3 regions of the Streptosporangium sp. NPDC003464 genome follow, and region 2 is predicted to be linked to each of the others. Evidence: riboswitches for the same ligand, from Rfam matches in the RefSeq annotation. Region 2 holds a riboswitch; each other region holds the start of a gene.

Region 1 (7,641 bases), on a different contig from region 2:
GGGTCAGGGACGGGGCTCTGCCCTCGACGAGCTTGCGCACTCGGGCCGGCCGCTTGAACCCTCGGGCGGCGCGGCGGTGATGTGCAGGTCCACCAGGCCGTCCGGCGACCCCTTCCGCTTCTCCTCCGCCTTCTCCCTCCGCTTCTCCCGCTCCGTCCCCTTTCCGTCGGGCGGCGCCGCCTGTCCGGGCGGCGCTGCCGGCAATGTGACAGCGCGTGCGCTCCAGCGGCGCCGTCCGCACTCCGGGGAGGCTGCCTGGGATGTCCAGCGACTTCAGGACAGCCGGGGACACAAACCGACAGAGCGCCTGGGAGAGAAGAGAAGAAGGTAGATACGTGGAGGCGTCGCAGGTAGTGCTCAACGAGCACTACTCGCCCCAGTCGCTGCAAGTCGCCGCGTGGGATACGCCCACAAACCGGCTGTCCGGGAACGGTTGGGCGCCCCGGCCTGCGCCCGCGCGGCATCGTCCACGCGCGTGGGCAGGTCAAGCCGCTCGGCGGCAAGCAGGAGCGCGTCCTCGCTCCGCCGAGGGGCGGCAAGCCGCGTGACGTCCCGCTTCCGGAAGCGTCGCGCTGCGGCTCGCCGCCCGCATCAAGGTCGCCGCGTGTTCGTCAGGGCCGTCGCCACAGCGGCGCAGGCGCAGGTCAGGACAGGACAGCAGGACGCTAGTACATCGAGATGTGCGTGTGGTCGAAGTGGTTGGCGGTGACGCCGCCGCGGTCGGACATGGGACGCCAGCCGGAGCCGGAGTTGATGCGCTGGCGCCAGATCACGTATTTGACGCCGAGGCTGGCCCTGTTCTTGACGGCCCAGGCGGCGATCTCGTCGCCGAGCTTGACGTGGGCGGCCGAGGGCATCGAGCCGCCGGTGCTCATCATGAAGTCGCAGGCGCGGCCGAGCGGGTGTTCGCCGCCGTCGTTCACGGCCCGGTAGCAGCCGACCGTGTAGGGCAGGGCGAAGCGCTTCTCGATGGCCTCGCGCATGATCCGGGTGCGGTCGGTGATGTTGTCGGCGCCCGTGGGCAGTTGGGGCGCCCAACTGCCGTCGGCCCGGCGGCCGGAGCCCGTGGGGACGAGCGCGTCGAGCTTCTTCTCGATGGCGTCGATCAGCTTCTCGGCCTCCTTGCGCTGGGTGGCCACCGCCGCGGTCTCCTGGCCGATCTGCTCGGTGAGCCGGGCCGCCTTCTCCGCCGCCTGTTTCTTCAGGTCCCGGCTCTGGGCGAAGCCCTGCAGGTAGGCGCTCTGCTGGGCGGTGAGCTGCTGCATGATCGCGGCGCCGCCCATGTCGATGTTGGTGGAGAACAGCAGGGACGGTAGGTCGCCGGTGCTGCTCTGGTAGCGGAGCTGGGCGATGGAGTCGACCTGCTTGTCGGCCTCCTGGTAGGCGGTCTCGGCCTTGCGCAGGTCCGCCTTGGCGACCACCTCCGCGGCCTGGGCCTTCCTGAGGGACTCGCGCTTGGCGGCGTAGGTCTCGATGAGCGTGTCGACCCGCTTGTTCAGGTCGGCCAGTTCGGCGCGGAGCTGGGACTCCTTGGGTTTGGGGGCCGCGCTGCCCGCGGTCTTGGGCTTGGGGGCCGCGCTGCCCGCGGTCGCCGTGCCGGAGGTGAACGCGAGGACCGAAACCACGGAAATGGTCAAGGCCGCATGGCGACGGAACGTGGGGGATAGAGCCGCCACGACTCTCCTCTCCATCCGCCTACCGGGTTAGCTGACGGGTTCGGGCTGGAGGAAGCCCTTCCACCGAAGTGGTTCACCCCAAGTGCGGTGGTTCCCCGGCTCCCGGGCGACGCGCCCGGAATTAGGCATTTCGGACATTAGGTCCGATGTGTGAGGATAGTAGTGGTAAACCCCAGGTAACGCGACCCCAATCTGAGACTAATAAGTGATCATCCTGTGACAACTTCTCGCAAAAGGCGCGCCGCCTCCTCGGGAAGGACGTCGTTCACGAAAGCCCCCATGGCCGACTCCGACCCGGCGAGATACTTCAGCTTGTTCGGCGCCCGCCGGATGCTGAACAGCTCCAGGTGCGCGTAGGAGAGGTCGCGCCCGACGTTCACCGGCGCCTGGTGCCAGGCCGCGACGTACGGCATGACCACGCCGTACAGCCCGTCCAGGCGGCGCAGCACCTCCGTGTAGAGCGGACCGAACGCCGCGCGCTCGGCGGGCTCCAGCGCGCCCAGGTCGGGGACCTGGCGGTGCGGGTAGAGGTGGACCTCCACGGGCCAGCGCGCCGCGGCGGGGACGAAGGCCGTCCAGTGCTCGTTCGAGGCGACCACGCGGATCCCGGCCTCCCGCTCGGCGGCCAGCACGTCGGCGAACAGGTTGCGGCCGGTCCGCTCCCGGTGGCGTCCGGCCGCGGCGAGGGAGAGCTTGGTGCGCGGGGTCACGTAGGGGTAGGCGTAGATCTGGCCGTGGGGGTGGGCCAGGGTGATCCCGATCTCCGCCCCCCGGTTCTCGAAGCAGAACACCTGCTCCACGCCCGGCATCGCCGACAGCTCCGCCGTACGGTCGATCCACGCCTCCATGACCAGGTCGACCTGGTCGGCCGAGAGCGCGGAGAAGGAGGAGTCGTGATCGGAGGTGAAGCAGACCACCTCGCACCGCCCGGCCCCCGGGCGGACCTCGCTCAACCCTCCGACCTGGTGGTATTCGCCGATCTGGGAGGAGAAGGAGGGGAAGCGGTTCTCGAAGACGACCACGTCGTAGGAGGCTGAGGGGACCTCGGTCAGATGGCCGGGGGTCGACGGGCACAGCGGGCACTCACTCGCCGGGGGGAGGAAGGTGCGGCCCTGGCGGTGCCCGGCCACCGCGATCCACTCCTCGGTGAGCGGGTCGTAGCGCAGCTCGGAGGCCGCCGGGCGGGGCGGCAGGTCCCGCTGGTCGATCGCGCCGCGGTCGGCGCTGTCGTGCCGGTCGAAGTAGAACAGTTCCCGGCCGTCGGCCAGGTGGGTGATGGTGCGCTTCATCGGCTCAGCGCCTCGCTCTCCTGCTGCGGCTCGGTGATGATCAGCTCGCCCACCTGGGCGGTGAGCTCGTCGCGGGCTTCCTCCGGCAGGCCGGAGTCGGTGATCACCACGTGGGCCTGGGCCAGCTCGGCGATCGTGCTGATCCCCACCGTCCCCCACTTGGTGTGGTCGGCGAGCACCACCAGGCGGTGCGCGGAGGCGACCAGCTCGCGGTTGGTCTCCGCCTCCAGCAGGTTGGGCGTGGTGAACCCGGCGCGGGCGCTCATCCCGTGCACGCCGAGGAACAGGGTGTCCACGTGGAGCCCGCGGATCGCCGCCACGGCCACCGGCCCGACCAGCGCGTCGGAGGGGGTGCGGACGCCGCCGGTCAGCACGACGGTGCGGTCCGGGCGGGGGGAGCGGTGGAAGACGTCGGCGATCCGGATCGAGTTGGTGATCACCGTCAGGTCGGGCACGTCGACCACGGAACCGGCCAGCGTCCAGGTCGTGGTCCCGGCCGACAGCGCGATGGCCGTGCCGGGCCGGACGAGCTGGGCCGCGTGCCGGGCGATCGCCTCCTTCTCCGGCTGCTGGCGCACCGACTTGGCGGCGAAGCCGGGCTCCTCGGTCGAGCCGGGGCCGGCGACGGTGGCCCCGCCGTGCACCTTCTCCACCAGGCCGCGCTCGGCCAGCACCTCGAGATCCCTGCGGATCGTCATGTCGGACACGCCGAGCTCGCGGACGAGGTCGGCGACCCGGACCCCGCCGCTGCTGCGCACCCGCTCCAAAATCGCCTGCTGCCGCTGTTGGGCGAGCATTGACCAACTCCTTAATCAAACAGATTCCACCAAATTATCACGGGGCAGCTGGGTGATCGGTGTTGAATTCTGGTGAATAGCTGCTCACAGCCGCTCAAGCTCGGCATGGATGTTCGCCCTGGCCGAGGCTTCGAGATCGGCGATCTTGAAGATCGCCGGCAGGTCGAGCAGCGCGCGCAGCACCGCCGCCCGGCCCTCCCGGAAGGCGTCGTCGGGGACGAAGGAGTACTCCTGGCGCACGGCCGCCGCGTAGGCCGCGTAGATCTCCGGCGGAGCGGCCAGGATCGCCAGGTCGGCGTCGCACAGCACGGCGCCGTCCGCGTCGCCGGGGGCGGGGTCGTGGGTGGCGGTGAGCCTGACCAGCCGGGCCACCGTGGCGACCGCTCCGGCGGGCAGCCCCATCTCGGGCAGCATGCGCTCGGCCAGCCGGGCGCTGCGCTCCTCGTTGTCGCTGCGGTGCGGGTCGTAGACGGCGTCGTGGAACCAGGCCGCGAGCCGTACGAGGTCGGGATCGGCCGCGCTCCCCGCCAGTGTGTCGATGTGGGCCAGCACGGCCTCCAGATGGTCGGCCGTGTGATACCTGCGGTGCGGCTCGCCGTAGCGGGCGATCAGGTCCCGCCCGAGGCCCTCGGCCTCGGGCCCGGCCAGGGACCGCCAGCGGTCCATCAGCTCTGCGCTCATGCGGGGAGCCTAAAACCATGGTCAGCGCTCGTGTCGGCCACCCCGCGAACGGTGAGGATCCGGTCATGCGACTGACCTCTGTCCTGCTCGTCCTGATCACCGTCACCGCCTGCGGGAACGGCGGCGGCACGGCGTCGTCGCCCCCGCCCGCCCCCACGCCCAGCGCCCTGTTCACCCCGCCCCCGGTCGCCTTCGACGAGGCCGCCGGCATCGCGGCCAGGGACGGCCGGGGCGGGCGGGTCACGAGACTCCACCTGTACGGCCCGCAGCCGCCGATCGTGTGGCTGGCGGCGGTCCTGGGCGGCGACGGGGTGCTGGCCGAGCTGCGGGTGGACGCGACCACCGGGAAGGTGGTCGACAGACAGGCCGCCGACCCCGAGGCCGCCGGCACGGCGGCGCACCTCGTCGCCGGCGACGAGATCGGCGTCGCCGGGGCGCGGGAGGCCGCGGCCAAGGCCGTGCCGGGCGGCTGGATCACCGCCGCGGGACTGGAGGAGAGACGCGGCGGGGTGGTCTGGGCGATGGAGGCGGTCGACCCGGCCGGGCGGACCAGGAAGATCGAGGTGAACGCGGCCACCGCCGCCACGAGAATCGTCCCTTGAGCCCTTGTACGGCATGCCTCCGAGGAGGAATGTGAAGGCCGGACCCTACGCAGAGGGGCGGTCGGCATGGGCAGACGGGCACGTAAGAGCCGGGCACGCAGGAAGCGGAAGGCCAACCACGGCCGACGGCCGACGGCCCGCTAGCTAGCTGCGGCGGCCCCACGAGGCGAGCAGCCTGGTCTGGGGGTCGGTGTCCGAGGCCACCGGCTGCTGCTCTCCTATGACGCCGGCCTGGCGGTAGCCCTCCTCCGTGCGGGCGAACCAGACCGCGCAGGTCTCGACCAGCTCGGGGTCGAGCCGCTCGTCGGCGCCGATGGCGCGGGCCAGGTCCCAGGTGTGGATGAGGGCGTCGGCGAACAGCTCGGTGATGTATTCCTCCCCGGCCACGTCGCCGAACGACAGGTGGACGGTGCGGGTCAGGGACCCCTCCCCGGCCGCCGCCTGGGCGGCGGCCACCGCCGAGGTGTCGAACGCCTTCAGCGGGTCGTCACCGAGCAGGTCGCCGTCGAAGGCGTCGCCGAGCTCGGCGACGGTCCGTCCGGCGAGCAGCTCCGGAGCCCAGCGGTTCTCCCCGACCACATGGTTGACCAGCGCGCGCACGTCCCAGTCCACACACGGCGTCCTGTTCCCCCACTGCTCGGGCTTGATCCGGTGCACAAGAGCGCCGAAGTCGTCCAGCGTGCGTCGGTAGGCCTCACGTATGTCGATAGTCATCATGTCCTCCCGAGTCGTCATTTCGACCGTAACTCCTGAGTCGTACGGAGTCATCGCGACCGTGGGCCGGACCGGACGGCGCGCGCGGGCAGGAGTGCTCCGGGGGCGCGGCGGCGCGGTTGGCGCTCTGCGTGAGCGCGCCGCGCCATAGTGTCATCCATGGGGGAAGCATCCGGATCGGCTGGATTCTCGCGCGGCTTCAGGCTGGTGATCGGGCTGGCCGCCGCGGTGGTGGCGCTGGCCGGGGTCAGGGCGGTGGCCGACATCGCCGGCCCGGCCTTCCTGGCGCTCGTCCTCACCGTCGCGGTGAGCCCGCTGCGGGTCTGGCTGCGCCGCCGGGGCGCCAGGCCGTGGGTGCTGGTCACGGTCCCGCTGCTCACGGTCCTGCTGCTGCTCGTCGCGCTGGTCGGCGCGCTGGTCGTCTCGGTGGCGCAGCTCGTGGCGCTGCTGCCCTCCTACGCCGGTCAGTACCAGCGGCTGCTCGACTCGATCGCCCGGGAGATCGACCACCTCGGCATCACCCAGGAGCAGGTCAGGTCGGCGATGAGCAAGCTCGACCCCGGCTCGCTCATCGGCCTGGTCCAGAGTTTCCTGGGCGGCCTGTTCGGCGTCGGCTCGGCGCTCGTCCTGATCACGCTGCTGCTGTTCGGGATGAGCCTGGACGCCACCGCGGCGCACGACGCGGTCAGGTCGCTGCGGGCCTCGCGGCCCCACATGGTCGGTGCGCTGGGCGAGTTCGCCCGGGGGACCTGCAACTATCTGATCGTCTCCACCGTCTTCGGGCTGATCGTGGCGGTGCTCGACGCCATCGCCCTGTGGATCATGGGAGTGCCGCTGCCGCTGCTGTGGGGTCTGCTGGCGCTCATCACCAACTACATCCCCAACATCGGGTTCGTCCTGGGGCTCCTCCCGCCCGCGCTGCTGGCGCTGCTGGACTCCGGGCCGGGCGCGATGGTGGCCGTGGTGGCCGTCTACTCGGTGCTGAACTTCGTCATCCAGTCGCTGATCCAGCCCAAGTTCACCGGCGAGTCCGCCGGGCTGTCCACCACGGTCACCATCCTGTCCCTGCTCGTGTGGACCTACGTCCTCGGCGCCCTGGGGGCGATTCTGGCGGTCCCGCTCAGCGCCCTGGCGCGTGCGCTGCTGCTCGACTCCGACCCCGTGACACGCTGGGCCATCCCCCTGGTCAGCGGCCGGACAGCCGGCCGCCCCTGACGGCCGGGTCCGGCCGGGCCCGCCCGGCGCGCTCCACGGAGCCGGCTCAGAGCTCCTTCAGCGCGGCCTCCACCGCACGGTGGAAGGTCGGGTAGGCGTAGATCATCTCGCGGAGGCGGCGGACCGGGATCCTGGCGTGCACGGCCAGGGTGAGCATGCTCAGCACCTCGCCGCCGACCGGGCCGGCGCTGGTCGCGCCGGCCAGGACGCCGTCGGCGGCGACGAGCTTGACGAACCCCTCGTTGCCCGCCCGGTGGATCCAGCCCCTGGTCGAGTCCGGGATCCGGGTCAGGGCGGTCCGCACCTCCAGGCCCTGCTCCCTGGCCTGGGCCTCCGACAGCCCGACCGAGCCGATCTCGGGATCGGTGAAGGTCACCCGGGGCACCGCGTGGTACTCCGCGTCGTGGACGGGCTCACCGAGGATGTCGCGCACCACGATGTCGGCCTGGTACATCGACATGTGCGTGAAGGCGCCCTTGCCCGTCACGTCGCCCAGCGCCCAGACCCCCTCGGCCGCGCGCATCCGCCCGTCGGTCTCGATCGACCGGGCCGACTCGTCGAGCCCGACCGCGCCGACGCCCAGCGCCCTGAGGTCCGAGCGGCGCCCGGTGGCCACCAGCAGCCGCTCGGCACGGACGGCGGGGCCGTCCTCGACCTCCAGCGTGAA
Region 2 (7,641 bases):
CGCGGAGATCGTGGGTCTGCCCGGCACCCTGCTGTTCGACAAGCGGGACGGCTCCGGCTCCGGCTGGCTGGCCGACACCGCAGGGCCGGTCACGTGGGACGGCGTCCGGCGGTTGAACGCCGTCGGACTGCTGGTCCAGTCCCGTGCCGTCATCGAGAATCCCCCCTCCCATACCGAGAGCCGCGATGCCTACGCCCCATCGTTCGACGTGGACGAGACGGTGCTGGTCGGGCTCGCCGTGGTCATGATCGTTCTGGAGGTGGTGCTGCTCGCCGGCCCCGCCTTCGCGGTCGGCCTGCGCCGCCGCCGCCGCGAGCTCGCGCTCGTCGCCGCGCAAGGAGGCTCCGCGGGACACCTACGTATGATCGTCCTCGCCGACGGCGTCGTCCTCGGCGGTGGTGCGGCGGTGCTCGGCCTGGCCCTCGGCGTCGGCCTGGCGTCACTGTCGGCGGCGCTGGAGGCGGGCCGGCTGATCGGCGGGGTCGGCCCTTTGGAGATCCCCTGGACGCCCGTCGTGGCCGTCGCGCTCCTCGGCGCGGCCAGCGGGACCGCCGCCGCGGTGGTGCCCGCCGTACAGGCGGCCCGGCAGGACGTGGCGGCGGTGCTCGGCGGGCGTGCGGGCGCGGTGCGCGACCGGGCCGGCCTTCCCCTGCTTGGCCTGGTCCTGCTCGTCGCCGGGGTCGCGGCCGCCGTGTTCGCCGTCAGAGTCAGCTACGTCTGGGTGCTCGCCGCCGCCGTCCTCGCCCAGCTCGGACTGGTCGCACTGGCGCCCATGCTGGTCAGGGTGGCCGCCCGGGCGGCAGCCCGGCTTCCGCTCCCGTTCCGGCTGGCAGCCCGTGACGCCTCCCGTCACCGTGGTCGTACGGCCTGCGCCGTCGCCGCCGTCATGACCGTCGTGGCCGCGGTCGCTGCCGCCGGTATGGCGAGCACCAGCCGGTTCGCCGAGCGCCGGGACGCCTTCCAGGTGACCGTTCCCGCCGGGACCACGACGATCGAGGCCCGACACCTCGACGACGCGGGATGGGCCAGGCTGCGGGCCGCCGCTGAACGGAAGCTGCCGGGGGTGCCGCTGATCGAGGGTCTCCAGGCCAGAGACGCCAAGGACGTTGCCCTCAGATTGAGCCCCCAGCCCGTTCGCGATAACGAATGGCGTTTCGACTTCCAGGACCTGCCGATCGGTGACGAGCGGCTGCTCGCCCTCATCCAGGGGCGGCGGGATCCGGTGGCGTCGGCCGCGCTCGTCTCGGGAAAGGCCGTGGTATTCGATGCGAGCCTGGTGCGGGACGGTAGGTTGCGCCTGAGCGTGAAACCGGACTACGGGAAGGAGCCGGTGATCCGTGGGTTCACGGTCCCCGCCGTCGTGGCCAGGGCCGAGAATCCCCGCTATGCCGTCGGGGTGGTGCCGGTCGCCGCCGTCCAGGCCGCCGGGCTGAAGACGGAGCACCGCGCCCTGTACATCGATCCGGCCTCCCGCCTGCTCACGCCTCAACAGGCGATGGGCCTGGAGTGGGATCTCGGGGCGAGGATCGCCGACTTCCGTGTTTATGTTCGTGAAGGCTTCCGGGAGGACAACACCCTCACGATGTGGCTGCTCCTGGCGGCGGCGCTCGTCCTGGTGCTGGGCGGCACGTTCGCCGCCACCGGGCTCGCGGCGGCCGACATGCGGCCCGACCTGGCGACGATGGCCGCCGTCGGAGCCCCGCCGGGGACGCGCAGGCTGGTCGTCGCCGGGCAGGCCGGGTTCATCGCGGGGCTCGGCGTGCTGATCGGCACGCCGGCCGGCCTCCTCACGGGAACCGCCGCCATCCTGCCCGTGTCGGGCGGGGGACCGACGATCGAGGTCCCCTGGCTCTTCCTCGCCGCGGTGGTGCTCGGCCTGCCGATGCTGGCGGGGCTGTTGGCGGGGGCGTTCACCCGGACGAGGATGACGCCGGCCCGCCGTACCGGATAGCGGCGGCGCAAGGCCGCCGGTCGCCGCGGCCGGCCGGACCCGGGCGGGCCCGTCCGGCCGGCGCCGCGGCGGAGGTGGTCCCCGTCGGGGACGGCGGGCCGTCCGCACGGCCGTTCCCGACACACCGTCGTGGGACGGCCGTCCCCGCGCGGAGGTTCTGTCAGCCGGTGACGTCGGCGCAGACCACGTGGGCGCCGATCTCGACCATCCGCTGCTCGCTGCGCGCGTCGGCGACCCGGGCCATGAGGATCGGCGCCTCGCTCGCCGCGAGCTGCGGCAGCCGGGCGCGGACCCCGCGGTGGATGTCCCGGACCACGTCCTCGGCGGCCGACATGTGCACCTTGACGTGCAGCATGATCCCCGGGGCGCCGGAGGAGGTGCGGGCCTCGGAGATCCACACGTGGTGGACGAGCGGGTAGTCGGCGAGCACGTGCGAGATCGCCACGCGCAGCGCGGGCAGGATCGGGTGCTCGCACCGCCGGTAGCCGGGGTCCACCATCTGCATCGGCCCCGACAGGTGGGGGCGGGGCGCGGGGATCCACGGCTGGGCGGGCGCGGCCGGCACGGAGGCCCGCTGCGGGCGTGCCACCGGGGCCTCCGGCGGGCGCGCGACCGGATACTCCGGCTGGCGGGCGACCGGGGTCTCCGGCGGGCGTGCCACCGGGTACTCCGGCCGGCGGGCCGCCGGGGGGTTCTGCGGGCGCGAGACCGTGGCCATCGCCCCGGTCGCGTATGCCGTCAGGGCCACGCCCGACAGCGCCGGCGTGGGGCCGGTGCGGGTCGACTGCAGGTAGCGCTGGAGATCCTCGATGGGCACGGCGGCGGCCGCCGGGCCCGCGGCGTCGATCACGATTTCCCGCACACCGGTGACGCGCTGGATGTCGAGGATGGTGTCGGCGTCGCAGGCCGACAGCGAGTGGTTGCCACGGTGCCGTGCGTAGGTGCTCGCCGAGGTGTATCCGAGCAGCACCCGGTCACCCGCCTGCGTCGTGCCGAGCACGACGGAGCGGTCCGGCCGCACGGCAACCAGGAGTCCCCATTCGGCAAGCGCCGCCAGCAGCCGGTGCGGGCCGCCGTGCTGCGCGAGCACATCGCCGAGGGCGGGGTTCCCGATGCTCATATGAGGAACGATAGGTAGGGGACCACGGCTTATGAGGGTAATCGTGAACTTTTCTCTGGAGCAATACCAAGTTGAATTTTCCACGCATGGATGCTCCGGGGGTGGGTACCCCAGGTGACCGTCTCGGATCGCGGGACACTCGTGAACGCGTTCACAAGCGCCGATAGAATACGTGAGGTCCGTGCAGCAGCCGCCACGTCTCTAAGGATCTAGCCTGTGAACAAGCCCGTCGTACTGGTCGCAGAGGAACTCTCCGAGGCCGGTCTCGCGGTCCTGGGCGCGGACTTCGAAGTCCGCCACACCGACGGCGCCGACCGCGCCCAGTTCCTGCCCGCCCTCGCCGACGTGGACGCGCTCATCGTGCGCAGTGCCACGCAGGTAGACGCCGAGGCCATCGCGGCCGCCCCCAAGCTCCGGGTCGTCGCCCGGGCCGGCGTCGGCCTGGACAACGTGGACGTGGAGGCCGCCACCAAGGCCGGCGTCATGGTCGTCAACGCGCCCACCTCCAACATCACCAGCGCCGCCGAGCACACCGTCGCGTTGATCCTCGCCTCCGCCCGCAACGTCGCCCAGGCGCACCTGGCGCTCAAGGGCGGCGAGTGGAAGCGCTCGAAGTACACCGGTGTGGAGCTCGACGAGAAGGTCGTCGCCATCCTGGGCCTCGGCAAGATCGGCCAGCTCGTCGCCCAGCGCCTGCAGCCGTTCGGCGTCGAGCTGATCGCCTACGACCCCTACCTGCAGCCGGCCCGCGCCGCGCAGATGGGCGTCCGCCTGGTCTCGCTGGAGGAGGCCCTGCGCGAGGCCGACTTCATCACCGTGCACCTGCCCAAGTCCAAGGAGACGATCGGGCTCATCGGTGACAAGGAGCTCCACACGGTCAAGCCGTCGGTGCGCCTGATCAACGTCGCCCGCGGCGGCATCATCGACGAGAACGCGCTCTACTCGGCGATCAAGGAAGGCCGCGTCGCCGGCGCCGGCATCGACGTCTTCCCCAAGGAGCCGGTCACCGACAGCCCGCTGTTCGAGCTGGACCAGGTCGTCGTCACCCCGCACCTGGGCGCCTCCACCCACGAGGCCCAGGAGAAGGCCGGCACCCAGGTCGCGCGCAGCGTGAAGCTCGCCCTCGCCGGGGAGTTCGTGCCGGACGCGGTCAACGTCCAGGGCGGCGTCGTCGCCGAGGACGTCAAGCCGGGCCTGCCGCTGGCCGAGAAGCTCGGCCGGGTCTTCACCGCCCTCGCGGGCGAGGTCGCCACCAGGCTTGACGTCGAGGTCCGCGGTGAGATCGCCTCCCAGGACGTCCGCGTGCTGGAGCTGGCGGCGCTCAAGGGCATCTTCACCGACGTGGTCGAAGACTCGGTCACCTACGTCAACGCCCCGCTCCTGGCCAAGGACCGCGGCGTGACCGTCGAGCTGGTCACCAGCTCCGAGAGCCCCGACTGGCGCAACGTCGTCACCGTCCGCGGCGTGCTGGCCGACGGCCGCACGGTCTCGGTCTCGGGCACCCTGTCGGGCCCGCGTCAGATCACCAAGATCGTCGAGGTCAACGGCTACCAGATGGAGATCGAGCCGACCGACCACCTGTCGTTCTTCACCTACACCGACCGCCCCGGCATCGTCGGCGTCGTCGGCCGCATCCTCGGCGACCACAGCATCAACATCGCCTCGATGCAGGTGGCCCGGGACGCGAAGGGCGGCAAGGCCCTCATCGCGCTGACCGTCGACTCCGCCATCCCGGCCGACGTGCTCGACGTGATCGGCGCCGAGATCGGCGCCGACAGCGGTCGCTCGGTCGACCTGGCCGACTAGCGCGCACGGCGACGGCTGCCGTCCCCGGGAAGCCGGGGGCGGCAGCCGTTGTGCGTCTCAGCATGTGAGAAGTGTGTACGGAGTGCGGGACGGTGTCCGTACGGGCAGGTAACCTGGCAGGAAATGCGCCAGGTTCTCGCACTCATTACCTGCCGCGGCGGGGCCTGACAGGGCAGGCCGGCAGCCCGCCGCGGTGTGGCGGCGCACGCCGGCCCCGCGCCGCCGGTCCGCGATCCGGACCCGCGGCACTCAGGCCCGGTCCGATCCGTGACCGGAGTCCGGACCATCTCTCCCTGCCCGCATGCGACCGAGATGAGAATCGCCATGTACGACATGTATCCCTGGAACCGTCCCGAAGACGCCGAAGACGAGGCCGCCGACGCGCTCCAGACCGCCCTGGACCGCCGCGACAACGGGGGCGCTCCCACCCGCTAGCCGGGTAGGGCTCTCATCCCGACCCGCGGGGCGCCGGTCCGGGTGACCGGCGCCCTCCGGGGATCAGGGGGTGGCCTGGAGCATCGTGGGGGCGGGCTGGGCCGCGAGCTTGGCCTGTTCGGCGGCGAGCTTCACGCCCGCGCGGTCGGGGCGGACGCCGCCGACGAACGTGCTGCGACGCCAGGAGTTGAGCTTCTCCTCCTTGACCACGTCGCCGGTCTGCGGGGCGTGGACCATGTAACCCGGCTTGGTGATCATGCCGACGTGCCCGAGATTGTGGAAGAAGACGAGGTCGCCGGGCTTGAGGTTCTTCCAGGAGACCTTCTTGGAGAACGCCGCGTACTGGTCGGCGGCCACGCGGGGCAGCTTGATCCCGGCGGCGCCGTAGGCGCGGAGCATCAGGCCGGAGCAGTCGAAGCCGCCGTTGCCGGTGCCGCCCCAGACGTAAGGCGTGCCGCGCTTGGACATGGCCCACTTCACGGCCTTCTTCCAGGCGGGCACGGGAGCATCCTTGGTGACGATCTCCTTGAGCTTGGGCCCGGTGAGCGGCGCGGTGGCGGTGACGGGGGCGGGGGCGTCGGCCTTGGGAGAGTCGGCCTTGGGGGAGTCGGCCAGCGCGAGGGACGGGGTCGCGAGCACGGCGGCGCCGGCGACGAGCAGGGACAGGACGCGGGGGTGAATCTTGCCGGACAGGATGGTTCCTTCCATAGGGCCGGCCGGGTTAGCTGTCGGGCTCGGGCGTGGAGGCCGCCCTACGGCGCGCGAAGCGCTGATTCGCCCCAAGGGATCCGTGAAGGCGGCTCAGGACATGGCTCCGCCAGGCGAAGCGCGGAGTCCTGGGCGGCCGTGGGTCCCGGAAGTGGTTCCCCGGCTCCGCGCAGGCCGAAGGGGGGACGGCCCGGCGGATTAGGCATCGGTTCGAATGCAGAGGACCATAACGAAACTTAACGAAAGGGTCAATACGTCGCAAAAGCGGACAAAGGGATCATAAGAGCCAGGACAGCTGTGGATCATGAGGTCCCGTACGCGCGAAAATGTCCGATGGGTGAGATCGGTGTTCGATTACCGAGACGGACCGGTAAGGTGCCTGCATGGATTCGCGCAACATTCGTCTGGCAGTCATCCCCGGGGACGGGATCGGAGTCGAGGTCGTCACCGAGGGCCTGAAGGTGCTCGAAGCGGTCGGCACGAAGGTGGAGACCGTCACCTACGATCTCGGCGCCAAGCGCTACCACCGGACCGGTGAGACCCTTCCCGACGCGGTCCTGGACGAGCTGCGCGGATACGACGCGATCCTGCTCGGCGCGATCGGCGACCCCAGCGTGCCGCCGGGCATCCTGGAGCGCGACCTGCTGCTCAGGCTCCGCTTCGAGCTCGACCACTACGTCAACCTCCGTCCGGTCAAGCTCTTCCCCGGCGTCGAGACCCCGCTGGGCAAGGCCCGCCCCGAGGACATCGACATGGTCGTCGTCCGTGAGGGCACCGAGAGCCTCTACGCGGGCGCGGGCGGCGTGCTGCGCCGCGGCACCCCGCACGAGGTCGCCACCCAGGAGTCGCTGAACACCGCCTTCGGCGTCGAGCGCGTCGTCCGCTACGCCTTCGACAAGGCGCTCGGTCGTCCCCGCAAGAAGCTGACGCTGGTCCACAAGACCAACGTGCTCACCTACGCCGGTGACCTCTGGGCCCGCACGTTCGACCGGGTCGGCCTGGAATACCCCGACGTCCAGACCGACTACTGCCACGTCGACGCGGCCTCGATGTTCTTCGTCACCCAGCCGGAGCGGTTCGACGTGATCGTCACCGACAACCTCTTCGGCGACATCATCACCGACATCGGCGCCGCCGTCGCCGGCGGCATCGGCCTGGCGGCCAGCGGCAACATCAACCCCGACCGGACCGCGCCGAGCATGTTCGAGCCGGTCCACGGCAGCGCCCCCGACATCGCGGGCCAGGGCAAGGCCGACCCGACCGCCACGATCCTGTCGGTCGCCATGCTCCTGGACCACCTCGGGCTGGCCGACGAGGCCGCCAAGGTCGAGCAGGCCGTCGCCGACGACCTGGTCGAGCGGCTCACCGGCTGGACCGGCCGGACCACTCACGAGATCGGTGACGACATCACCGCCCGAGTAGCCGGCTGACAGAGCCGCCTCCCCCACCCAGACGCGTCTGGCGGCTCACAAGAGCTGTCAGGCGCGTCTTTGTTTATCCCGGCAGTGCCGGTTTTCGACACAGATGCAGTAGTTTCCCGTTACCTGGGTCCATCGCAGAATGGATCCAAGGGCAGACCGCCTCAAGAGAAGGATCTCCGCCATGACCACCGCTCAGAAGC
Region 3 (7,641 bases), on a different contig from region 2:
TCGATCAGCACCGGGTAGGTGAAGGAGGCGGCCACGGTCAGCACGAACGCGCCGACGGCCGCGGGGATCCACCAGCGCCGGTAGCGGCGCGCCAGCGCCACCACCGCGAGCACCATGATCGCACTCAGCCCGGCCTGGATGCCGATGTTCTTGAGCCGGTCGGCCGTCCAGTCCGGCCAGTGCTGGGTGGACAGGCCGAACTCGCGCAGGTAGGTCTCCGACCACATGCCCAGCGGCCAGCGCAGGATCTGCGTCGCCGCCGACAGCGCGAGGACGCCGAGCAGCACCCGCAGCCACCACGGCCCCCGCAGCCGGCCCAGCAGCCGCGCGCCCAGCGGGGTGGCCACCAGGAGCCCGGCCACCACCAGGGTCAGGCCCAGCGACAGGTAGGCGGGCGCGCTGAGCACGGCGTCGAAGACCTCGGAGCGGGCGATCTGGTCGGGGGTGAAGTCCCGGGCCGGGTCCGGGGCGACGGGCGGGGCCGCGGCGGGCAGGGCCCGCCAGGGCGTGGTCAGCGCCACGATCGCCAGCGTGGCCACGCCGAGGGCGGCCAGCGCCCACCCGGCCGCCCGGACCCCCGGGCGCGCCTCCGTCACGACCGTCGTCATCGCAGCCCTCCCCGCGGGACCGGACGGCCCGCCGCGCCCTCCGCGGCCGGCACCTCTCTGCGGACCGGGCGGTCCGCCGCGGCCGGCACCTCTCTGCGGACCGGGCGGTCCGCCGCGGCCGGCGCCGCTCCGCGACACGGGTGGTCCGCCGCGGCCGGCGCCGCCGGGGCGCGCCGGCGGCCGGAGGGCGTGTCCGTCGTGGTCCGCGTCATGCCAGTTCCCTCCGGAGGTGGTCACGCCAGGCGGCGGTGAGCTCCGCCCGCGACAGGCCCAGTGCGCTGCCGACATCGCTACCGTAGAGCCTCACCAGCGCCTTCTCGCCGAAGCGCTCCGCGATGTAGCGGCAGGCGAGCCAGGCCTCCTCGTAGGACTGCGCCAGCCGCGGCGCGCCGGGGGCGAAGTCGGCGGCCTCCGGCAGCCGGGCGGGCAGGGTGCCCGCGCGCACCTCCTCGGCCAGCTCCGCGGCGGCCTCGCGGACCCCGATCCCGGCGTCACGGTATCCCACGTAGTCGGCGAACCCCTCCGACAGCCACGCCGGCACCCGGCCGCCCCTGGTCGCGCCGGTGGCCACGTGCGTGAGCTCGTGGGCGATCACCACGTCCCGGCCGACCTCGCTGAGCTCCGCGTAGCCCGACGGCAGGACGATCACCCGGTCGGCGGTGGCCATCGCGGCCAGGCCGCCGGTGCTCCCGGCGCCCGCGAGCGCCGCCGCCTCGGCGTCGGTGGCGGGAAAGAGGATCACCGGCCGGACCGGCCCCCAGATCCGCCCGACGGCGCGGCCGGCGCGGTCGGCCCGCGACGCCAGGTCGCGGAGGTCGGCCCGGGGGACGTGGTGGCCGATCACGACGGAGTGCTCGCCGCGGACCACGGTGGCGGAGCCGGGCCAGGGGTCGCGCGTCCGCTGCGGAAGCGGTCCCGCTCCGGCGGTCAGGCCGGCGCCCATCAGCGCCAGCATCCCGGTGAGCACGGCGCGGCGCCCTCTCGGGGCGGACATATGAGTCGATGCTACTCGACGGACACGGAGCGGCCCCGTCCACTCGACGGACATGGAGCGGCCCCGTCCACTCGACGGACATGGAGCGGCCCCGTCCATCCACCGGGGAGACACCGTTGGCGAAGTAGATAAGACAGAAGCGGCCCCGTGATCACTAATGTGATCACGGGGCCATTTCACGTGTTGAGGGGGCGCGCCTGGCCAGCTTCACCGCTGAGACCACCAAAAACACGCCTGTGAGGACGGGGATGACAACCAGCTCCGGGATGCACGCCGGATCCGCGCGGCCTCTAGGCTTTGCCCGTGAAGACGGACGACTTAACCGGGCGCATCGTCGCCACTGTCGCAGTGCTGATTGGGGACGTGGCTCTGTTGATGGCTACGGGGTTCGCCATCAACTGGGCACGCAACCGGAGCGTGCTGTGCGACGGCGCCACTGTGCTCTGCTCGGGCGGAGACCCCTCTCCCGCGCAGTGGCAGGCGGAGATGACCTTTCGCTCCACCGTCGCCTACGGCTCCTTCACAGTCATGGCCTTGATCTTGATCGTCACTGTGGTTGCTGCCTGGCGGCGCCGACGTAATGGCATCGTGGTCATGCAGTTCGTGGCCTTCGCAGCCGTGGCGGCGCTCGCGGCCTTGTGGGAGCCGTACGCTCCGCTGCACTGACCTTCTTAGTTGAATCTCATTACGCTGCCGGAAGCAGAGCGGCGAAATGCGAGGTGCGGGTCGGGGCCAGCGGCGTTCCGGTAAGCCATGCGTCGAGCCGGGTGAGGTTCATCGCCGCGGCGATGAGAAGGTGCTGGAGATGGGTCTTGGCGGTCCCGCGGTAGCGGGATCTGCGCAGGCCAAAGCCATCGACACCTTGGGCGATGGTGCCCTCGACACCTGCCCGGTGGGCATAGCGCTGCTGCCATTCGTCGATGCTTTTCCTCTGTCGTGCGCGTTGCAGGGCTTCATGCTCCTCCTGCGGGCGCAGGGTGATGCGTCGGCCTTTGGCCCCGCGGGTGCAGAGGTCCCGGCTGGGGCAGTCCTTGCAGTCACGCATCGAAAAGCGCACGCGGATGACCGGGGTTCCGCCTTGGTCGGTTTCGTTGGCCCAGGGCAGGCTGGTGGCTCCGGCGGGGCAGGTCATGACGCGGTTGTCCCAGTCGATGGTGAAGTCGCTGACGGCGAAGCCGTTGCCCTCGGCGCTTTGCCAGGCGTTGTCGGGCATCATCGGTCCCAGCAGCTCGATGCCGCGGCGATCGGCGCGTGCGAGGTTGTGCGCGCTCATGTAGCCCTTGTCGGCCAGATGCACCGCCGGTGTCAGCTCGTGCGAGGCCAGGGCCTCCTGAACCTGGTCGGTGGCTTCGTAGTCGCTGCCAGGCGACGGGGCGGTGATCACGTTGGTGATCAAATGCGGGGCGTCGGTGTCGCACGTCTCGGTGAGGTGCACCTTGTAGCCGTCCCAGTGCGAGTCGCGCTTGGTTCCCGATCAGGCCTCGCCGTCATACGGAGAGATCTGGCGGATCGTGCCTGGCGGCTGCTCGTCAGGGGCTCGCCAGCGCAGTTGATCGTCGATGGTGACGTACTGCTGGATCCATACGTGGCGCAGCGTCTGCACCGCGGGGAGGTCGCGCAGCCATCCGGGAGCGGCCGGGCGAGTACACCGCACGCAGGACGCCGTTCCCGTCGGCGCCGATCTCGTGGCCAAGTCGAATGCGCTCAGCCTTGTTCTGGGGCAGTCGATAGTCCTCAACGCGAGCCTCGTAGCGCTCGAACCACCCACGTTCGGCCTGAGCGAGCAGCCAGTCAGGTGCGGCGGCGGCCAGCGCGTTGAGCGCGGCGCGCACCGTTTCATGCACCTGCTCCAGCCGATTCATCGTGCGCATAGCCGTGAGCACATGGGTGGAGTCCGTCCGCTGCCGATCACCGGCTCGCAGCAGCCCGGCGGTCATGGCACGCTCCAGGATCGTGTCCAGCAGGCTTTGTTCAAGCGACCCTGCGATCAGGCGAGCCCGGAACTCGCTGAGCACCGAGTGGTCGAAGCCGGCGTCGGTCAGCTCTGACCCGAGCGCGTACTTCCAGTCGATCCGCGCCCGCACGGCCTCAGCCGCCTGCCGGTCGGACAATCCCTCGCCGAACTGCAGGATCGACACCAGCGCCAGCCGAGCAGGGGACAGCGCTGGCCGGCCACGAGCGGAGAACGCCACGGCGAAGTCACCGTCCTGGAACAGGACACCCAACGCATCTCGGATGCGGATCGCCAGGCTGCCTTTCGGGAAGGCTGCCCGGGCTACCATCAGGGTTGCCGTCGGGATCTGATCTGGACCAGTCGAACGCAGCGACACCCACGACTCCATCCGCGAGCAAGAACGACAATAGCGGCCCCGTGATCACAGACGTGATCACGGGGCCGCTGCTTTTTGATCTACTTCGCCAACGGTGTCTCCACCGGGGATGGGCGGGGCCGATTCCCTCCGTCAGCCGCCGGGGCGGACCGCTCCGGCGAAGGAGGACTTGTAGTACCCCTTCAGCCGCACGGTCCGGACCGTCTTGCCGCTGCTCGGCGAGTGGACCATCTTGCCCTTGCCGACATACATGCCCACGTGGCCCTTGCCGTAGAAGAACAGCAGGTCACCGGGGCGCAGGCTGCGCCACGAGACCTTCTTCCTGACGGCGCGGTACTGGCTGTGCGTGATCCGGGGGAGGGAGACGCCGGCCTTGCGCCACGCGTACTGGACGAGCCCGGAACAGTCGAACGCGCCGGGACCGGAGGCTCCCCACCGGTACGGATCGCCGATCTGCTTCGTGGCCGCCGAGACGGCCTTGGCCGCCTTCGCCTTCTGTCGTGCGACCTTGCTCGTGCCGGCCTTCCTGGTCTTGCCCGTCCCGGCCTTGGCGGCCTTCGCGGTGCTTTTGACCTGGATGACATGCACGTTGTCCGTCTCCGCCTGTGCCGCCGCGGAGCCCAGCGCGACCGCTCCGGAGGAGGCGGTCAGGGTGAGTGCGACACCGCCGAGGGAAAGGCGGGCAAGGCGCGACAGACGAGGGTTACGCAGGGTGGTAGACAGGATTTCTCCTTGGGACTTCCACTGATGCCTACCGGGTTAGCTGACGGATTCGGGCGGGGAAGTCGCCCTACGGCATGACATATGCCGATTCACCCCTGGCCATACCTTGAGGGCCCTTGGGTCCCCGGTTCCATGCCTCCTGGCTGCACGGATTCGGCAGGCCGCCGCGGGTGGGGTCCGACCCCTCAGGGGAGCGGCGGCCAGTTGGATTCTTTAGCGGAATGCCGGCTTCCGGGCAGGCATCCATCGCGGTGACATGGCGTGCCACCGCGACGCCAGAAGGTACTCCGATCCCCAAATTTCAGCAAAGCAATGCAAAGGAAATGGAGATCGACAAGGACTTCCGAAGTTCCGTAATCCCTGCGTGATAGGCGGTTCTCTTATCCCGTTATGACTCTCGTCACATTCTCCTGAGCATCATGTGAAGATCGTCTTTTATGTAACATCAGTCACACTTATTGCGATCTTCGATCCCCGCCGGCGGAGCGGGTCGCCGGGCCAGGACTCGCAGGCGTTGTCCGCCTCCGCGGTGATCGCCGCCAGGCGGCTCCGGTCGGCGTCGACGTCGGCGTCGGCGTCGAAGACCCCCTCCTCGCCGTAGCGGGCGGTGAACGTGCCCGCGCCGTCGACGCGCCGCTCCTCCAGCACCCTGCCGATGCCCAGGGCATAGGAGAGCACGGCCGGGGGCGGGGCCCACCCCACGCCCCCGGGCCGGGTGGTCCTGGCGGTCCGGCCCGCCGTGTCGTAGACCGTGGCGGTGGTGGCCGCCAGACCTCCCGGGTCCCGGGCGGCCGCGCGGGACATCGACGCCCCCGCTGAACGCGGACGCCTCTCACGAGAGCCGCGGCGAGGGGCGTCCGGCGGACCTGAGGCAGGGCCGTACGCCTGGCCCGGAGCGGCCGGCTACTCCAAGCGCCTGACCGTCAGGGGCGGACGGACACTCCGGGAGACCGGCGGTCGGGGCGGACGGACGCTCCGGGAACGGACATTCCGGGAGAGGCCATCAGGGACGGACAGCCATCGCAGGCACCCGGCGGTCAAGAACAAGCCCAGGCGCCCGGCGGGCAAGCACAGCGGGCGGCTGCTCCGGGAGACCGGCCGTCAGGGGCGGACGGCCCCGACCAGGCGGCGGCCGTAGGCCGACAGGGGGACGACCTTGACGACGTCTCCGGTCTGCGGGGCGTGGACGATCCGGCCGTTGCCGGCGTAGATGCTCACGTGGCCCAGGCCCTCGCTGAAGATGAGGTCTCCGGCCTGGAGCTCGCTCAGTGAGACCTTACGGCTCGCGCCCCAGCTCCACTGCTCCCAGGTCGTACGGGGGAGGCTGACGCCGCCGCTGCGCCAGGACGCCTGGACGAGGCCGGAGCAGTCCCAGCCGCCCGGACCCGTGCCTCCGTACTGGTACGGCTTGCCGATCTGGGCGAAGGCGAAGTCCAGGGCGGCCCGGGCGTTGCCCGAGGCCGGGCCGTTGTACTGGATCCCGGTGCTGTTGGGGTTGCCGGTCTTGAAGGTGCCGAGCTCGCGCAGCAGCTTGGTCTGGGCCCTGACCATCTTCTCGACCTTGGCCTTCTCCGCGGCCAGCTCGTCGCGTGTCGCGTCGGCCTCGCCCAGGGCGACCTTGGCCTTGTCGCGGTTGTCGCGCAGCGCCTTGTTGGCCTCGTCGAAGGCCTCCAGGGAGCGGGCGCGGGCGGCGGACATCTGCTCGGCCCTGGCCAGGCCACCCAGCAGCAGCCCGGGGTCGGGCTGGCTCATCAGGCCCTGCCAGCCGGTCACACCGGCGAGCTGGTAGCTGCTGACGGCCATCGTGACCAGCTCCTGGCGGAGCCCGGCGACCTTGGCGTTCTGGCGCGTGAGATCGGTGTTGAGCGTCTCGTACTTCTTCCGGGCCTTCTTCAGCTTCTCGCCGGCCTGGTTGTACTTCTCGACGACCTTGTCGGCCTGCTCGTTGAGCTTGTCCAGCTTCTTCTTGGCCTGAGCGACCGTCGGTTTCGGCTCGGCGAGAGCCCCGCCGACCGGCAGCAGGAGCAGCGCGAGGGCCAGCCCTGCGGCCATCGGCATCCGCCTGAATCCAACCGGCATACCTGCCACGGCCACAGTGCCGCCTCCCCAAGTGCAAAGACCTGGGCGGAATAGTACAGAACTAGTAAGGGTCAGCTCACCTTTTTGGCTGATTTGCTCGTTTAACCGCAGGTGGCGGTCAAGCGCAGGCCGCGATCCCGCAGATCTTCGCGGTCATCTTGGTGGCGTCCCGCAGCTGGTCGGCCCAGTCGCGCTTGACCGGCTTGGCGTACTCCCCGGCCCAGAGGTAGACCAGGACGGCGCTGCCCTTGCGGACGACCACGCTCCGGTCCCCGCCGACGCCGACCTTCCCGCCGTAGTAGACCTGCCCGGAGACCTTCAGGGCGTCGTCGCCGAGCCCGGCCACGGCCGTGGAGACGTACCGGTAGCTGGAGCCGCTGTCGGTCCGGGACCCGCACGCGGACAGGGCCGCGCGCACCTGGGCCATGGCCTGCTCCGCGGCCGCCCTGGAGCCGTACAGGACCACCTGCTCGACCTTCATGAAATCCGGGACACCGGTGAACGTCACCGTCCGGGCGGCGACCCGTCCCGCCTTGCCCGGGGCGTTCTTGCCGCACGGGTCCAGCGCGAGCCGCGCCTTCGGCGAGTCGCTGACCTTCCAGTTGGTCTCGGGGTCGTTGTCCTTCGTGGCCGCTGCCTTCTCGTAGAGCAGGAAACCCCGGGGGATGCCGGGGGCGGCGGCGGCCGTGCCCGCCACGAGAGCGGCGCATACCAGCGCGATGGTCATCTTCATCGGATCAACCTCCAGTGTGATCCGACGCACCATACGGCCTAAAGGTTCAGCCGCGCCCCAGACGGCGCAGGAGCAGGCCCGACGGGACCGGCCGCGCGCCCATCCGGCGGACCGACTCGGCCACCTCGCGGTCGGAGGAGACCACCGCGACGGCCCGGCCGGCGGGCTCGGCGC

The links. Region 2 has a riboswitch for cyclic di-AMP ahead of ACWDS7_RS12330 (C40 family peptidase). Riboswitches for the same ligand answer to the same signal wherever they lie in the genome.
Region 1: another riboswitch for cyclic di-AMP. It lies ahead of ACWDS7_RS25050 (coiled-coil domain-containing protein); the one in region 2 lies ahead of ACWDS7_RS12330 (C40 family peptidase).
Region 3: another riboswitch for cyclic di-AMP. It lies ahead of ACWDS7_RS18280 (C40 family peptidase); the one in region 2 lies ahead of ACWDS7_RS12330 (C40 family peptidase).

The regions. Positions count from the first base shown of each region.
Region 1 is NZ_JBSFPS010000117.1:18,365-26,005, reverse strand. Features, by position in the region: gene ACWDS7_RS25050 (coiled-coil domain-containing protein) at 666-1,625, opposite strand; cyclic di-AMP (ydaO/yuaA leader) riboswitch at 1,679-1,814, opposite strand; gene galT (galactose-1-phosphate uridylyltransferase) at 1,886-2,965, opposite strand; gene ACWDS7_RS25040 (DeoR/GlpR family DNA-binding transcription regulator) at 2,962-3,762, opposite strand; gene ACWDS7_RS25035 (HD domain-containing protein) at 3,847-4,443, opposite strand; gene ACWDS7_RS25030 (PepSY domain-containing protein) at 4,509-5,045, shown strand; gene ACWDS7_RS25025 (50S ribosomal protein bL37) at 5,112-5,189, shown strand; gene ACWDS7_RS25020 (TIGR03086 family metal-binding protein) at 5,190-5,762, opposite strand; gene ACWDS7_RS25015 (AI-2E family transporter) at 5,919-6,974, shown strand; gene ACWDS7_RS25010 (dihydrolipoyl dehydrogenase family protein) at 7,021-7,641, opposite strand, start outside.
Region 2 is NZ_JBSFPS010000042.1:14,613-22,253, reverse strand. Features, by position in the region: gene ACWDS7_RS12350 (FtsX-like permease family protein) at 1-1,951, shown strand, start outside; gene ACWDS7_RS12345 (hypothetical protein) at 2,112-3,071, opposite strand; gene serA (phosphoglycerate dehydrogenase) at 3,288-4,877, shown strand; gene ACWDS7_RS12335 (hypothetical protein) at 5,190-5,312, shown strand; gene ACWDS7_RS12330 (C40 family peptidase) at 5,376-6,020, opposite strand; cyclic di-AMP (ydaO/yuaA leader) riboswitch at 6,008-6,235, opposite strand; gene ACWDS7_RS12325 (3-isopropylmalate dehydrogenase) at 6,404-7,450, shown strand; gene ACWDS7_RS12320 (branched-chain amino acid aminotransferase) at 7,623-7,641, shown strand, end outside.
Region 3 is NZ_JBSFPS010000073.1:13,548-21,188, reverse strand. Features, by position in the region: gene ACWDS7_RS18300 (M48 family metallopeptidase) at 1-608, opposite strand, end outside; gene ACWDS7_RS18295 (hypothetical protein) at 817-1,602, opposite strand; gene ACWDS7_RS18290 (hypothetical protein) at 1,906-2,268, shown strand; partial or broken gene ACWDS7_RS18285 (IS1182 family transposase) at 2,288-3,932, opposite strand; gene ACWDS7_RS18280 (C40 family peptidase) at 4,065-4,520, opposite strand; cyclic di-AMP (ydaO/yuaA leader) riboswitch at 4,666-4,824, opposite strand; gene ACWDS7_RS18275 (hypothetical protein) at 5,091-5,459, opposite strand; gene ACWDS7_RS18270 (NlpC/P60 family protein) at 5,757-6,713, opposite strand; gene ACWDS7_RS18265 (hypothetical protein) at 6,853-7,467, opposite strand; gene ACWDS7_RS18260 (NYN domain-containing protein) at 7,514-7,641, opposite strand, start outside.